2 regions of the Bacillus rugosus genome follow, and region 2 is predicted to be linked to the other one. Evidence: riboswitches for the same ligand, from Rfam matches in the RefSeq annotation. Region 2 holds a riboswitch; the other holds the start of a gene.
What was found. A riboswitch is a leader RNA that binds a small molecule or an ion and turns the genes downstream of it on or off. The one in region 2 is predicted to bind lysine.
Positions count from the first base shown of each region.

Region 1: it holds a riboswitch for lysine, as region 2 does, so the genes downstream of both, M0696_RS16805 (amino acid permease) here and M0696_RS14260 (aspartate kinase) in region 2, are expected to answer to the same signal.

Region 1 covers NZ_CP096590.1:3,294,343-3,302,881, reverse strand. Annotated here, with positions in the region: gene modA (molybdate ABC transporter substrate-binding protein) at 1-265, opposite strand, end outside; gene M0696_RS16825 (substrate-binding domain-containing protein) at 376-1,302, shown strand; gene M0696_RS16820 (LTA synthase family protein) at 1,329-3,182, opposite strand; gene M0696_RS16815 (metal-dependent hydrolase) at 3,282-3,764, opposite strand; gene sspJ (small acid-soluble spore protein SspJ) at 3,933-4,073, shown strand; lysine riboswitch at 4,190-4,369, shown strand; gene M0696_RS16805 (amino acid permease) at 4,473-5,882, shown strand; gene M0696_RS16800 (iron-hydroxamate ABC transporter substrate-binding protein) at 6,245-7,192, opposite strand; gene M0696_RS16795 (FecCD family ABC transporter permease) at 7,244-8,443, shown strand; gene M0696_RS16790 (FecCD family ABC transporter permease) at 8,443-8,539, shown strand, end outside.
Region 2 covers NZ_CP096590.1:2,791,237-2,799,775, forward strand. Annotated here, with positions in the region: gene M0696_RS14225 (MarR family winged helix-turn-helix transcriptional regulator) at 1-262, opposite strand, end outside; gene gerE (spore germination transcription factor GerE) at 510-734, opposite strand; gene M0696_RS14235 (acyl-CoA thioesterase) at 850-1,293, opposite strand; gene sdhB (succinate dehydrogenase iron-sulfur subunit) at 1,354-2,115, opposite strand; gene sdhA (succinate dehydrogenase flavoprotein subunit) at 2,118-3,878, opposite strand; gene sdhC (succinate dehydrogenase cytochrome B558) at 3,912-4,520, opposite strand; gene M0696_RS14255 (YslB family protein) at 4,811-5,257, shown strand; gene M0696_RS14260 (aspartate kinase) at 5,298-6,530, opposite strand; lysine riboswitch at 6,656-6,835, opposite strand; gene uvrC (excinuclease ABC subunit UvrC) at 6,900-8,539, opposite strand, start outside.

The sequences.
Region 1 (8,539 bases), 500 kb from region 2:
AGAAGAACAGATCAGCCCCTGCTCCTTGAGAAATCTGTTTTTGCAATGCGCCGGATGAGCCATAGTTATCTTGGATTGTAATATTTTGATGTTCTTTTTCGTAATTCTTTTGGATTTCCTCAAGTGCATCTTGTGCGCTGGCGGCAGCTGAGATGGTTAACGTTACTTTTTTCTCACTGTCCGATGAAGACTGGTTTGCAGAGCAGCCTGCTGCAAGCAGAAAAACGGTTAAGGCTGCTGTTAAAATGGAATACTTTTTATACATGATTGCACCCCTTATGATTAGTTATAACTAATTATAACTGATTATGTTTGGTTTATGTGGGTTTTTTTACATTCCATCAAAAGGTATAATGAAGTAGGAGAGTGATGAATATGAATGAAACCTCTTCCTATACGATAGAAGAAGTTGCAGGTCTGCTGAAGGTATCAAAGCTGACCGTTTATGATTTGATTAAAAAAGGCATGATCCCTGCTTACCGTGTCGGAAGGCAGATGCGTGTGGACGAAGAAGACCTAAAGCAATATAAGACGAATATGAGAATGTCTCAGCCCATTGCTGCAGCCGAAGTGCCGAAACAGATGCAGGAGGCGGAACCGGATGGCAGACCGAATGTCATGATCAGCGGACAGGACATTTCGATGGATCTTCTCAGCAAGCATTTGGAGAATGCCATTCAGGAGACGCCGCTCCGCAAATATAAAGGAAGCTTAAACAGCCTGATTGATATGTATCAAGGCAAGTGTGACATTGTCAGCCTGCATTTGTACGATGCGGAGACGGGCCAGTATAACGCACCTTATGTAAAACGGATTTTGTCAGGTGAACCGTTTTGTCTGATCAATGTTGTTCTCCGCAAGGCCGGACTGTACGTTCAAAAAGGGAATCCGAAAAACATTCAAGGCTGGGAGGACTTGAAAAGAACCGATATCCGGATCATCAATAGGGAAAAAGGTTCAGGGGCAAGGGTGCTCCTCGATGAACAGCTTGGCTTGCTTGGTATGAATCCGGCTGATGTAAAGGGATACGGTGATATCGTGACCGATCATTACGCTGTTGCTTCACAGGTTTCAAGCGGACAGGCTGACGCGGGAATCGGGGCACAGCACGCGGCACATATGGGCAGTGTTGATTTTATCCCGCTCATCGACGAACAATATGATATCGTCGTTTTGAAAAAACATGATCTGCTGCTGAAGGCCGTAAAGGAGATCTTGGACTCTGAGGAATACAAAGCGAATCTGTCTCATTTAAATGGATATCAAACTAAGCTGACCGGTAAAGTGATGTTTGAAACGTAAAAAATCCCTCTGTAAAGAGGGATTTTTTATTCATAAAAACGGAGCAGGTCACCGTTTAAGATTTTATCAGAGAAAGACAGCTCTTCGTTAGCTTTCTCCTTATAAGGGAGGCACGCATTTTGATCTTCCAGCACTTCACCTGTTTTTTGGCTGTAGCACGTGTTTTTCGTGTATACATAATCGTTCGTAATAAAGCTGCCGTTTCGTAGAACGGCAAATGGGGTGCGGTCGCTGGACAGCAAATCATTGCCGAATTGAATATCGCCTTTTGTCTCAATGCCAAGCAGATGCATCAGTGTCGGCCTGACGTCAACCTGCCCTCCGGCATCAGAGATGGTTTCCGGCTTTTGATCGGTGATTCCCGGGATATGTATGATAAACGGCACCCGCTGAAGCTGAACGTTGTCATATGGCGTGATTTCATTTTTTCCTAAAAACTCAGCCATCGCATCGTTATGGGCTTCTGAAATCCCGTAATGATCTCCCATAAATACGATCATCGAATTTTCGTATAAGCCTTCGTTCTTCAGTTTTTTGATAAAATGCTTTAATGCCTCATCTTCATAGCGCACCGTTGTCACATAACGGTTTAACAGGTCACTGCTTGAATCGAACTCATCTATCAGCTGATCCTCTTCATCAATCTCAAACGGAAAATGATTCGTTAACGTGATGAAACTGCTGTAGAACGGCTGCGGCAGGCTTTTCAGCTTTCCGGCTGACTGCTCTAAAAATTCCTTATCCTTTAAGCCCCAGCTTGTCGATGTCCCGGGAGTGACATGGAAATCATCAACATCAAAAAAACGGTCAATCCCAAATGTATCGTACATCACATCCCTGTTCCAAAATGTTTTATGGTTGGCGTGAAAGATGGCTGAATAATAATCATGCTGTTTCAGCGATTTGTACATCGTATGAAATTGATGGTCGCTTTTCGTGAAAAAGACAGCCCCGCTTAGGGAAGGATACAGCGAGTTAGCGACAATGAATTCTGAATCAGAAGTTTTGCCTTGTTCGGTTTGCTGATAGAAATGATCAAAGTAATAGCTTTTTTTGATGAAATCATTCATAAATGGGGTAATTTCCTTTCCATTTACCTTTTCATTCAAAACAAAGCTTTGGGTCGATTCAAGTGTCACAAAGATGACGTTGCGCCCCTTTGCCAGACCGAATTTGCTTTGATCAGGCTTGCTGTAATCAGCCTCTGTGTAGTTTTTAATCCCAGTCATGCTGTCTTCATCCGCAAATGCTTTCGCGCTTATATTAACAGTCTGAGAAATCGTATCGTAGATATGGAATTGAAACAGGCCAATGCTTTTGACGAGCATTTCCCGGTCAAAGGAATGTGCCAAAAGCTTCGGCTGCTGTACTTCTGCAAGTGCCAGGGTACATAAAATCATGCCGCAGGAAGCTGCATAGTACCGTTTGATCGTGCGGGGTGCGGCTTTTGTCTGCGGGTGTTTTTCTTTTCGGGCAAGCAGCAGCAGAAAAACCAAATCCGCAAACAGAGCGATAAACAGAGGATTGAACAGTTCTTTTACACTGCTGCCCATATCGCTCATATTACTGGCCTGAAACAAAACCGGGATGGTAATAAAATCAATATAAAAGCCATAAAAAATCGTATTGGAAATCAAGATTACAGTCAGAACCAAATTAGCAATCAGCAAAAAGACCCGCTGCTTGTTTTCTTTCAGAAGCAGGCCGATCCCGAATAAAGGAAGGATAAAGCTGAGCGGATTGATCAGCAACATCAGCTCTTCCAACAAAGAATCGATCTGTAAATCAAAGCCGAGTTTATAGATCGCATACGTTTTGATCCACATGAATACGATCGAAATACATAAAAACCGCTGATTGTAAAAAAAGGTTCCTTTCATTAATATGGCTCCTCACGTTTTCTTGATCATCTGCATGTAATGCTTCTTATGTAAAACCTACTAAAAACAGCCCGTTCAGACAAGTGTCAGCTCTCACGTTTAAAACATGCGTCCATGAAACAGCATATAAAAGTAGTAACAAGAAGCAATTGTCAGGCCGGCTAACACTAGCTGCTCGGAAAAACTGCCTGTCTTCATATATAGTGGGAGCCGCACGCGGATCGTTGAAGGGAATAATAATTTGATTCCGTTCACCGTCCAAGCGTCAAGAATCAAGTGGCTCGCCATCCCGATCATCAGCCCGGTTGATATGTTTTTATCTGGAATATATGTGGCTGTGATAAAAAACATGATGAGCAGAAACAGCAGGCTGTGCGTAAAGGTTCGGTGGCCAAAAACGGAGCTGACCACTTTCGATAAAATAGGAAGTCTTCTCCCGATTTTGCTTTGTGTGTGGCAGATATCGGGTATCAATGCCCCAACCGCGCCTGACGCAGCCATAAGCACTGGATCAAATCCATAATAATAAGCCGCTGCCGTACAAGAAGCGATGCCTCCCATGATGTGTGTTTTTCCTGTCATTTCCCGCTTCTCCTTTTATCTTTTGCAAAAAATCTCTGAATTACAAATATATCAAGAGAATGTATGTTTGATCAACAGGACTTTGGACGATAAAAAATTTCTCGCATAATTTTTCAAGGAAAAAGGCATCTTAAACATGTACCTATTTTCTATAAAGAGGTGATACGAATGGGTTTCTTTAATAAAGATAAAGGAAAACGTTCTGAAAAAGAAAAAAACGTAATCCAGGGAGCTCTTGAAGATGCCGGTTCAGCTCTAAAAGATGATCCGCTTCAAGAAGCTGTGCAAAAAAAGAAAAATAACCGATAACCACATGCGGATAGGGCTTGGCTCTATCCGTATTTTCCATCTGTTCCCTTTGACAGATCATTCTTTCTTTGATAACCTTCTGGGAGTAACTAAATAATTAAATCCTCACTCTTTCTCAGTGAGGTAGAGGTTGCGCGGATGATGAGTAACACATGCCAGGCTGACAGGAGCTGTTAAACATGTGTAAAAGGCATCAGCGCCGAAGTGTGGAGAAAGCCGATCCTTCTCTATGCTGGGACTGTATCTGAATAAGTGCAGGACTGCCGCGTGCTTTTTCGCGGAGGGCTATCCGGAGATCAAGGGTGTGTGTTTCTTTAAGCATGGACTTTTGTTCAGGCTTTTTTTGCGTTTACATGATCTCGGGGTCTGGTCCGTACAAAGAATCATGGAGGTACTGGAATGGAACAGACGAAAAAATGGGGTTTTTGGTTATTAACGGCGTTTGTCGTTGGAAATATGGTTGGATCAGGAATTTTCTCCTTACCGAGCTCGCTTGCTTCAATCGCGAGTCCGTTTGGCGCCACGTCCGCCTGGCTTTTGACAGGTGGCGGCGTGCTGATGATTGCACTTGTCTTCGGGCATTTGTCCATTCGTAAGCCTGAGCTGACAGCGGGACCGCAAAGTTATGCAAGAGCGCTGTTCTCTGATCCGAAGAAAGGGAACGCTGCCGGTTTCACAATGGTGTGGGGCTATTGGGTGGCGAGCTGGATCAGTAACGTGGCGATCATTACAAGTCTCGCCGGTTACTTGACTTCGTTCTTCCCGATCTTAGTTGATAAACGTGAAATGTTTTCGATCGGCGGGCAAGTGGTGACACTCGGCCAATTGCTGACGTTTGCTGTATGTACGATCTTGTTATGGGGAACGCACACGATTCTTGTTGCAAGCATTAACGGTGCAAGTAAATTGAACTTTGTTACAACGCTTTCTAAAGTATTAGGGTTTGTCTTCTTTATCGTTGCCGGATTATTTGTGTTTCAAACGACATTATTCGATCATTTTTATTTCCCGGTTCAAGGAGAAAACGGCACAAGCATTGGAATTGGAGGACAGGTTCATAACGCGGCGATTTCTACACTGTGGGCGTTTGTCGGAATTGAATCAGCGGTTATCCTGTCCGGCCGTGCGCGCTCTCAGCGTGATGTGAAACGTGCAACAATTACCGGCTTGCTGATTGCCTTGAGCATTTATATTATTGTGACGTTAATTACGATGGGTGTTCTGCCGCATGATAAGCTTGTCGGCTCTGAAAAACCGTTCGTTGATGTACTGTATGCAATTGTCGGAAACGCGGGAAGCGTGATTATGGCACTTTTGGCTATCCTTTGTTTATTCGGAACGATGCTTGGCTGGATTTTGCTTGGCTCTGAGGTTCCATACCAAGCCGCTAAAGCAGGAGATTTCCCGGCATTCTTTGCAAAAACGAATAAAAAGGGAAGTCCGATTATAGCACTCATTATTACAAACGTTATGTCACAGGTCTTCATCTTCTCGGTTATTTCCCGGACAATAAGTGACGCATTTACGTTTTTAACGACAGCGGCAACGCTTGCGTATTTAATTCCGTATTTGGTATCAGCGATTTACAGCTTGAAGCTTGTCATCAAAGGTGAAACATACGACCAGCTGAAAGGCTCCCGTGTAAGAGACGGATTGATCGCGATACTGGCGTGTGCATACTCCGTGTTTGTTATTGTAACAGGCACAGCAGATTTAACGACATTTATTCTCGGCATCGGTTTATTCTTTGTCGGCTTGATTGTTTATCCATTTGTGGTTAAAAAGTTTCAGAAAGAAAAACAAGCATAAACAAAAGACACCTGATTTGCTTCTCAGGTGTCTTTTTTTATCGAATGACAATTTCTCCTGTTAGGAATCCAATCGTTAAAATAGCTGACAGGAAAGCTGAAATAGAGAGAAAAACCTTTGCGGATAATCGCATAGGCAAAAACCGTTTTTTCAGTCTCTCCAGCAAATCAAACAGAATGAGCACTAAGAAAAATACCAAGAGCACATGAGAAAAAGGTTTTCCGATATAGAGCCTGTTAAAAAACTGATCGCGATGATGATACAGCTTAAGATGAATTGAGTAAGAAAATATCCCATGTGGTCAAAATGAGCCGGTCCCTTTATTGAATGGAAAAAGAGCCGCAGGTAGGCGGCTCTTTTGTTTATTTTGTTAAGCTTTCTGTAATAAACTTCAGTTGGCCCTCTAATGAAATCGGGTCTGTGAAATAGAAGCCAATCGGGTCAATCTTATAGACATGGCCATTCTTAACGGCGTTAAGGTTCTTCCAAATGGAGCTCTCAAATACGCCACCATCGTCACCGCCTGATTGCCATGGGCCTGCGAAAATATAATCTCCAGCGAAGTCAGGGAGCTTCTCTAACGAAATACTTGTATATCCAGGGCCTTGGTCAATGGATTTTTCTTTAGTCAGCTTTGTAGCCTGCAGGCCGAGGTCTTTGTAAATGATGCTCCCGCCCCTACCGAAATCTTTACCGAATACGTAAATGTCTTTTCCGTTCGTTTGCATAATGGAAATTGTTTTGTCACCGACGGCTTTTTTGATTTTTGTTTTAGCTGCCGCCACTTTTTTATCCCACTCAGCCAGCCATTTTTCTGCTTTGTCTTCAGTTCCCGTCATTTTCGCGAATTCTTTCAGCTGTTCGATGTTATCGAGTTTATCATATTTAACTGCGACAGTCGGCGCGATTTTTTCAAGCTTTTTAATATCAGCGCCTTGTGTTGTCCAGACGATAATCAGGTCAGGATTCAAATCAATGACTTTTTCAACGGAAGTGCCGTCTCCGATGTTTGTAACACCATCGGTTTTTCCTTTGTAGTAAGGGTTTTTAAATACATTCTCAGGCGCACCGACGACGTTGATGCCCAGTGTTTTGAAGTATCCGTAGTAGCCGTCAGCCATGACAACCACCCGTTTAGGATGTTTAGGAATTTTCACATTTCCGTTTTCAGCCTTGTATGTAATGGTTTCATCGTCTTTTGAATCAGAGGAAGAGCCTTTGCTTTCTGAGTTATTTCCGCAGGCTGCAAGCGCTGCAATCAATAGCAGGGCAAAGAATGCGGCTCCGAATTTCTTGTATATATGGGTCATATCTCATACCTTCTTTCTGGAAAATAGATGATAAAGAGAATCATTATCAATGTGATTATACCATCGCAAGAGCCTGTTGACACGATATTTTTGCAATTATATTCTCATTTTTGTTTAAAACGCTCTATTAAATCAGCGGAAAAAAGTGATATACTGGAACAGCAATTGATAATCATTATCAGTATCGGAAAGGAAGTACGGCTGTTGAGTCAAAAGAAAAATAGACAGAGCACATCAGAAGAAATCCAATGGACGTCAAGGTCTTATGGCGCGGTCATTGTCCTTATTGCAGGGATATGCTTACTATGCCTTGGCGCGCTTTTATCCATATCCCTCGGTGCAGCGGATATTCATTTGCGCACTGTGTGGGACGCCATCTTTCATTTTCAGCCGACAGAGACGTCCCACCAAATTATACACGATCTTCGGCTGCCGAGAACGGCTGCTGCCGCACTTGTCGGCGCATTGTTAGCAGTGTCGGGAGCGATCATGCAGGGGATGACGAGAAACCCTTTGGCAGAGCCTTCGATTATGGGCGTTACATCGGGCTCCGCGTTTGCCGTTTCGATTGCATTTGCCTTTTTTCCCGGACTTTCTGCTATGGGGCTTGTGCTATGGTCCTTTGCCGGAGCGGGTCTGGGGGCATCGACGGTAATGGGCATTGGCATGTTTTCAAGGGGCGGGCTTACGCCTGTAAAACTTGCTCTCGCAGGAACGGCTGTTACCTATTTCTTTACGGGCATTTCAACCGCTATTGCAATCCGTTTTGATGTCGCTCAGGATATCAGTTTTTGGTACGCAGGCGGAGTAGCGGGCGTGAAATGGTCAGGGGTCCAGCTTTTGCTTCTCGCAGGGGCCGTTGGTTTAACGCTGGCGTTGATCATCGCCCGGTCAGTGACAGTGTTAAGTCTCGGTGACGAGCTGGCGAAAGGGCTTGGACAATATACATCAGCGGTGAAACTGGTTGGCATGCTTGTCGTTGTGATTTTGACGGGAGCTGCGGTTTCCATAGCCGGCACCATCGCATTTATCGGGTTGATCATTCCGCATATTACCCGTTTTTTGGTCGGTGTGGACTATCGGTGGATTATTCCTTGCTCGGCGGTACTCGGCGCTGTTTTGCTTGTGTTTGCTGATATTGCGGCAAGACTCGTAAACGCGCCCTTTGAAACGCCTGTAGGCGCGCTGACTTCTCTCATCGGCGTTCCCTTTTTCTTTTATTTGGCACGCCGTGAAAGGAGAGGGCTGTAATGAAAACAAAAACAAAAAAACCGCTCTTTGTGATGGCTGTGACCTTGCTGCTCATCGTGCTGGTCTTTTTTATCAGTCTGAATTTGGGCGTCATCA
Region 2 (8,539 bases):
GGTCCTTGACCCGCTCGACAAGCTCATTTTTTTGCATGCGGTCGATTAAGTCCGTTGTCGTGCTGCATGCCAGATACATTTTGCCCGATAGTTCGCCGATTGTCATATCCCCTAATTCATAAAGCCATTGCAGGCCGACAAATTGCGGCGGCGTAATCGCATATTGGTTAAGGATTTCTCGTCCTTTTTGCTTAATGATCGCAGCAATGTGGCGGAGTGACTTTTCAATATCCGCAACATGCTCCAAAGGTTTTGATGTCATTTGTCCATCCCTCACTCAAGGATCTCTTACGCACAAAAGCGTTCCGTGTCTATTTTCCTTCTTTTTTGAAGAAAATGCAAGACTCGCTGGAGAGAAATAGAGGGCTTTAGGCAAATAACATCAAATAGAAAAATTTGTTTTATGCCTTGCCATCCAAGTTTAGCCTAGCATTCCAAATACGATTTCAAAGCCCCAAACAAACAGCAATAACCGGCTCCTTCCTGAAGAGAAGGAATACCGGCAAGGATTAAAGCTCTAGCTCACCCATTCTAAGAAGCTCAACAACGGCTTGCGAACGCCCTTTCACACCCAATTTCTGCATGGCATTTGAAATATGGTTTCGAACGGTTTTCTCACTGATAAATAGCTCGCTTGCAATCTCCTTTGTTGTCTTATCTTGAACGAGCAATTCGAACACTTCTCTTTCTCTTTTCGTTAGCAGCGGCTTCGATTGAAATTCTTTCTCCTTCAAGTATTGTAACCCTCCTTGCTAAGGTGAGAGCGAATCAGAAACGAATGGGTTTTGATATAGTCGAGATATCATATGTAAGAAGGGCACAGGAGGTGACGTATACAAGAGAATTAGTTTATGGTGTATGAAGAAGCGTTTTTTTCTCCTCATTCGTCCAGCTGACAGCCCTGCCGCTTTCCTTTGAGACTTGTACCATCACAACTGCCCCAGTGAAGCAGGGCTCGCCTTTGCGGTTCTCTCCAAGATAGTGCAAGGTAAGGGATGAGCTGCCGACGGCGCTTGTTTTCACATAGATGCGCAACTCTTCATAAGGCATGACTTGCCGCAAATAATCGCATTGCTGGCTTGCCACGACCGTCATGGTCTGTTTGTTTTCATTCATCATATTCAGCTTTTTAAAATAAGAAATCCGCGCCTCCTCAAAGTAAATGAAAGGGATTACATTATTCATATGGCCAAACATGTCCGTCTCGGAAAATCGCACGTATACTTCATTAAAAAAAGAAAAGGATGTTCTCCATTCTTGGAACGGCATATCAATATAAGCGGGAAGCTTCATCTTTATTCATCTCCTTTTTGTTAAAAAAACCTCTCCCATGCGGAAGAGGTTTTTTTCTTCTTATACTCTGTCGCTTCCGAAGAAATTGCGGAACGCTTGTAAGTTTGTGTCTCTGTTCAATGCTGCAATGGAAGTAGTGAGCGGAATGCCTTTCGGACAAGATTGAACGCAGTTTTGCGAATTGCCGCAATCTGCAAGGCCGCCTTCATCCATCAGTGCTTCTAATCGGTCAGATTTATTCATGGCGCCTGTCGGATGTGCGTTAAACAGGCGGACCTGAGACATCGGTGCCGGCCCCATGAACTTCGATTTGCTGTTCACATTCGGGCAGGCTTCGAGGCAGACGCCGCACGTCATGCATTTTGATAATTCATATGCCCATTGACGGCGTTTTTCCGGCATTCTCGGTCCTGGTCCTAAATCATACGTACCGTCAATCGGTATCCACGCTTTTACCTTTTTCAATGAATCAAACATTCTGCTCCGGTCAACCTGCAAATCACGCACGACCGGAAATGTTTTCATTGGTTTTAAGCGGATCGGCTGTTCAAGCTGGTCGATAAGTGCCGTACAAGACTGGCGGGGCTTACCGTTTATAACCATTGAACATGCGCCGCATACTTCTTCAAGACAGTTCATATCCCACGTGACAGGGGTTGTCTTTTCACCTTTAACGTTAACCGGATTCCGGCGAATTTCCATCAGAGCGGAAATGACGTTCAGGTTCGGGCGGTATGGAACTTCAAATTCTTCATCGTAAGGCGTGCTGTCAGCTGTATCTTGACGCGTGATAATAAATCGTATGGTTTTTTGTTCACTCATGATTATTTCGCCACCTTCTTCTTCGAGTAATCCCGTTTCCGAGGCGTTATCAGTGATACATCGACATCCTGATACTCAAATTCCGGCGCTTCATACGGGCTTACATGTTTAGCCATTGTTGTTTTGAGCCATTCATCATCATTACGTTCAGGATAATCCGGTTTATAATGGGCGCCACGGCTTTCATTGCGGTTGTATGCGCCAAGGGTAACCACCCTTGCAAGCTGAAGCATGTTCGAGAACTGGCGTGTGAACATGGCCCCCTGGTTGCTCCATTTTGTCGTGTCATTGATGTTAATCTTTTTAAACCGCTCCATCAATTCCTGAATTTTATCATCCGTTTTCAATAGCTTGTCGTTATGGCGGACAACTGTGACGTTCGCCGTCATCCACTCACCGAGCTCTTTGTGCAGAACATAGGCATTTTCGGTTCCGTCCATGCTCATAATCTCAGCCCATTTTTCTTCTTCTTTTTTAACGTGAGCGTCGAATAAAGATGAAGACATGTCTTCTGCTGAAGCTTCCAAGCCGTTTACATATTTCACCGCATTCGGTCCGGCCACCATTCCTCCATAAATCGCGGAGAGCAGGGAGTTTGCTCCCAAGCGGTTGCCGCCGTGCATAGAGTAATCACATTCCCCAGCTGCAAACAGTCCCGGGATGTTTGTCATTTGATCATAATCCACCCATAAACCGCCCATTGAATAATGGACCGCTGGGAAGATTTTCATCGGAAGCTTCCGCGGGTCGTCTCCCATGAATTTCTCATAAATCTCAATGATGCCGCCAAGTTTGATATCAAGCTCTTTCGGATCTTTATGAGACAGATCGAGATACACCATGTTTTCGCCGTTAATGCCGAGCTTCTGGTTGACACACACATCAAATATTTCGCGTGTCGCAATATCACGCGGCACCAGGTTTCCATAAGCCGGATATTTTTCCTCTAGGAAATACCACGGTTTACCGTCCTTATATGTCCACACGCGTCCGCCTTCACCGCGCGCTGATTCACTCATCAGTCTTAGTTTGTCATCGCCCGGTATGGCTGTCGGGTGGATTTGAATGAATTCTCCGTTTGCATAATACGCTCCCTGCTGATAAACGATCGACGCAGCAGACCCTGTATTAATCATGGAGTTAGTCGATTTTCCAAAAATGATTCCCGGTCCGCCCGTCGCCATGATGACAGCGTCTGAACGGAAAGATTCAATTTGCATGTTTGTCAGGTTTTGCGCTACAATTCCGCGGCAGGTTCTGTCATCATCTAATACAGCGCCAAGGAATTCCCAGCCTTCGTATTTTGTGACCAGACCGGCAACTTCGTATCTGCGCACTTGCTCGTCCAGTGCGTAAAGCAGCTGCTGTCCCGTCGTCGCACCCGCATAAGCTGTTCTGTGATGCTGTGTACCCCCAAATCGGCGGAAATCAAGCAGTCCTTCAGGCGTCCGGTTAAACATGACGCCCATCCGGTCTAATAAGTGGATGATAGAAGGCGCCGCTTCACACATCGCTTTAACCGGCGGTTGGTTGGCAAGAAAGTCCCCTCCGTATACAGTGTCATCAAAATGTTCCCACGGAGAGTCACCTTCCCCTTTTGTATTGACCGCTCCGTTTATGCCGCCTTGTGCACAAACCGAATGAGAACGTTTGACAGGAACGATGGAAAACAGCTTAACCGCCATTCCTGATTCCGCTGCTTTAATTGTCGCCATGAGGCCGGCAAGACCCCCGCCGACTACGATAATGCTTGATTGACTCATGATAGCCCCTCTCCCTCTAGTAATCTAGTACTCTTATACAAATGCAAAAATCGCTTTTAAGCCTACGTAAGACAGTGCAACAAAAATAATCAGCGTAACGTATGTCGAAATTCTTTGAGAACGAGGCGTTACCGTGATGCCCCATGTAACAGCGAAAGACCATAAACCGTTCGAGAAGTGGAAAATTGTTGATAAAACACCGACAATGTAAAAGCCAAGCATAGCCGGAGAGCTTAAAATATTTGCCATCATGTCGAAATTGACCTCAGCGCCCATTTGTGCGGCAATACGGGTTTCCCACACGTGCCAGCTCACGAAAATGAGGGTGATGATACCGGTTACACGCTGCAGGACGAAGAGCCAGTTTCTCATATAGCTGTATTGGCCTGCGTTATTTTTTGCAGTAAACGCTATGTACACACCATAAACTGCATGATAAATTAATGGTAAGAAGATAATAAAAATTTCCAAGGCATACCTGAAAGGCAGACTATCCATAAAATGAGCAGCACTATTGAATGCTTCAGCGCCCCTTGCGGCAAACTGGTTGACGACTAAATGCTGAATGAGAAAGATGCCGACCGGTATGACGCCAAGCAAGGAATGCAATCTTCGAAAATAAAACTCTCTGTTCCCAGACATTACTTTACCCCCTGTTTGATAAGTGCGAAATGTGCTAAATCTCTTCCCCCACTTCTTTCAATTGTAAGCACTTTATTAAGATTTATTGACAATTTCATTTTACTCCTCCCTCAAAAGGGCGTCAAGAAAACGCGTACATAAATTATAATTTTCCGAATAGAATAGTTGATTCAAAAATTTTATTTTATCAATATATGTTTCTGTTTAATTTTTCATAAGAATTACAGGATCATTCTGTAATCCTCCCCCCTGTTTGGGCTATAATATACGTGGAGAGAGGGGAGACAGATATGAAGTCTAAATTTGAAGCATCTATTGACAACCTAAAAGAAATTGAAATGAATGCCTATGCCTACGAACTAATACGAGAGATCGTTCTCCCAGATATGCTTGGCCAAGATTACTCTTCCATGATGTATTGGGCAGGGAAACATCTCGCCCGTAAGTTTCCTCTTGAATCATGGGAGGAATTTCCGGCCTTCTTTGAAGAAGCAGGCTGGGGAACCCTTACCAACGTTAGCGCTAAAAAACAGGAGCTTGAATTTGAACTTGAAGGGCCGATTATTTCCAACCGGCTTAAACATCAGAAAGAACCATGCTTTCAGCTTGAAGCTGGTTTTATTGCTGAACAAATTCAATTAATGAATGACCAGATTGCTGAATCATATGAACAAGTGAAAAAGAGAGCCAATAAAGTGGTTCTGACTGTGAAATGGGATATGAAAGACCCAGTGTAATCAAAAAGGCGGTGACTGCATAGTCCCGCCTTTTTGATCGTCATGACACAGCTGAAGGGTGTTTTGAAAGCTCAAATGCATCGTGCAGTGCCTCGACTGCTTTCACCATGTCATTTTCGCTTACGACTGTTGACACTTTGATTTCAGATGTGCTGACCATTTTGATTAAAATGTTTTTTTCCGCCAGTACAGCAAACATTTCAGCCGCTACACCAGGGTTTGACACCATGCCTGACCCAACAATGGATACTTTAGCCAATTTGCTTTCTGTCTCGATTTTCTCGAATTCAAGCGCATCTTTATACTCTTCAAGCACCGCAACGGTTTGGTCTGCGTCTTCTGTTTTAACTGAGAAGGAAATTCCGGTCTGATTGTCTCCGGCCTGCGTTTGGATAATGATATCGACGTTAATGTTTCTTTTGGCAAGTGTTGTAAAAATCGTAGACAAGGTTGTCAAGCCGCCAGTCAGCCCGTAAATGGTTACCCTTGTGATTTGATCTTCAAACGCAATGCCTCTGACAATTAAATTTTGCTCCATGGATGATTCCTCCTCAATTAATGTTCCCGCTTCTGTTTCTGTACTTGAACGCACTTCTAACGGCACTTGGTAATTTTTCGCGAATTCAACGGCTCTCGGATGAAGAACGCCGGCGCCTAAATTGGCAAGCTCAAGCATTTCATCGTATGAGATGCCGGCAAGTTTTCTCGCTGATTTCACATAGCGCGGATCGGTTGTAAACACTCCAGGCACGTCCGTGTATATGTCACATTTATCCGCTTTTAATGCGGCAGCCAAAGCAACTGCTGTTGTATCTGAACCGCCCCGGCCCAATGTCGTGATTTCGCAATCCTCTGTCATGCCTTGGAATCCTGCGACAATGACAATCTTTCCTTGCTCAAGCTGATCTGCCAAAACCGAAGTGTCGATATCTGTAATTCTTGCGTTTCCGTGAACGGCTTCCGTGCGGATTCCCGCCTGCCAGCCAGTATAGGACACTGCGTCATAACCTTTTTCCTGAAGCGCCATTGAAAGCAGGGAAATGGTGACCTGCTCGCCCGTCGCCAGCAGCATATCCATTTCGCGTTTGCTCGGCTGGTCAGAAATTGCTTTTGCAAGGCCGACCAATTCGTCAGTGGATTTTCCCATAGCTGAAACGACAACAACGACTTGATGGCCCTTCTGTTTTTCTGCAATCGCGCGGTTTGCCGCATTTTGAATTTTTTCGACTGAGCCGACGGAAGTACCTCCGAATTTTTGTACGATAAGACCCATGTATTACCACCCTTTACATTTTGGTTCGTGCGGGTGAGGAGGAAGAGCGCTTTGTCCACAATAAAAAAAGCAATGAGAGGAATGCTCTCATTGCTTATCAATTAATCATCATGAATGATTATGAACAACGAGATAGCCCTCCAAGAAAATGATTTCTTGACAGCCTTACATTTATTCAATGCACGGCCAGCAAATAATACCGATGGGGTTTTATTTGCTTCGGCGACGCTCCCCTTTCAGCCTTTTTCACAGAATCCATCATTCTCCAAAGGCTTACTCTTGAAGTTCGCACCTCTATCTTCACCATATAACACGATCTAACTATGAAATTAGTTCACATTTTATCAGATCTTTTTTAAAAGGACAACATTATTTTTGTAATTTATCGTAAAGCAGCTGAGCCGCCGCTGCGGGAACACCCGCTTTTTTGATGTCCTCAAGGCTTGCTTCCTTCATTTTTTTTACGGAACCGAAATGCTTTAACAGCATTTTCTTTCTTTTCTCTCCGATACCCGGGATATCGTCCAATACGGATTGAAACGCGCTTTTTCCGCGGATTTGCCTGTGAAAACTGATCGCAAAACGGTGCACCTCGTCCTGAATACGCTGCAGGAGGTAAAATTCCTGGCTGTTCCGTTCCAGGTACACCGCCTCCAACGGATCCCCGATTAGTAAATTTGAAGTTCTGTGTTTTTCGTCTTTCGCTAAACCTGCGATCGGGATATCCAAGCTGAGTTCATTTTCAATGACATCCCTTGCAGCGTTGATCTGCCCTTTTCCTCCGTCAATGATGATCAGATCAGGCAGCGGCAGGTTTTCGCGAAGCACTCTCGTATAGCGCCTTCTGACAACCTCTCTCATAGAACCGTAATCATCCGGCCCTGTAACGGTTTTGATTTTATATTTGCGGTACTCCTTTTTGTTCGGTTTGCCGTCGATAAACACGATCATCGCGGAAACCGGGTTTGTCCCCTGTATGTTAGAGTTATCAAACGCTTCAATTCTGTGCGGGGTATAAATATTTAATGCTTCACCGAGTTTTTGCACAGCCCTGATTGAGCGCTCCTCGTCCCGTTCGATTAAGGAGAATTTTTCTTTCAGCGCGATTTTCGCATTTTTATGGGCCAGCATGAGCAGTTCTTTTTTCGGGCCTTTTTTTGGCTGGTGGACGTTTGTTTCCAGCAGCTGCTCGATCATGGATTGATCTACGCTGTCCGGAACTAAAATTTCCCTTGGGAGGAAGTGGTTATTTTTTGAATAGAACTGCCCGATGAACGTGAGAAACTCTTCATCTGCTTCCTGATAAAGCGGGAACATGCTGACATCGCGTTCAATGAGCTTTCCTTGGCGAATGAAAAAGACCTGTACGCACATCCAGCCCTTATCATATGCGTACGCGAATACGTCACGGTCGACTAGATCGTTCATCGTCATTTTTTGTTTTTCCATCGTCGATTCAATATGGGCGATTTGGTCACGAAGCTCTTTTGCCCGTTCAAACTCAAGATTCTCAGCAGCTTCATGCATTTTCTCTTCAAGCTCTTTTTTTACATCATTATAGCCGCCCTTTAAGAAACGGGTAATGCTCTCAACCAGTTCTCTGTTCGTCTCTTCGGAAATGTCCTTTACGCACGGAGCGAGACATTGGCCCAGATGATAGTAAAGGCACACTCGGTCCGGCAGCTTGGAGCATTTTCTTAGAGGATACAGGCGGTCGAGCAGTTTTTTTGTTTCCCTTGCAGCCTGTACATTCGGGTACGGCCCGAAATAACGCCCTTTGTCTTTTTTGACATTCCGGGTGACAATCAGCCTTGGGTGGCGTTCATGGGTGAGTTTTATGAAAGGATAGGTTTTGTCGTCTTTAAGCATGACGTTGTATTTCGGATCATGCTTTTTGATCAGGTTCATTTCTAAAATAAGCGCTTCAAGGTTGGAGGACGTCACGATATATTCAAAATCCTCGATTTCCGTCACAAGCCTTTGTGTTTTCGCATCGTGAGAACCGGTGA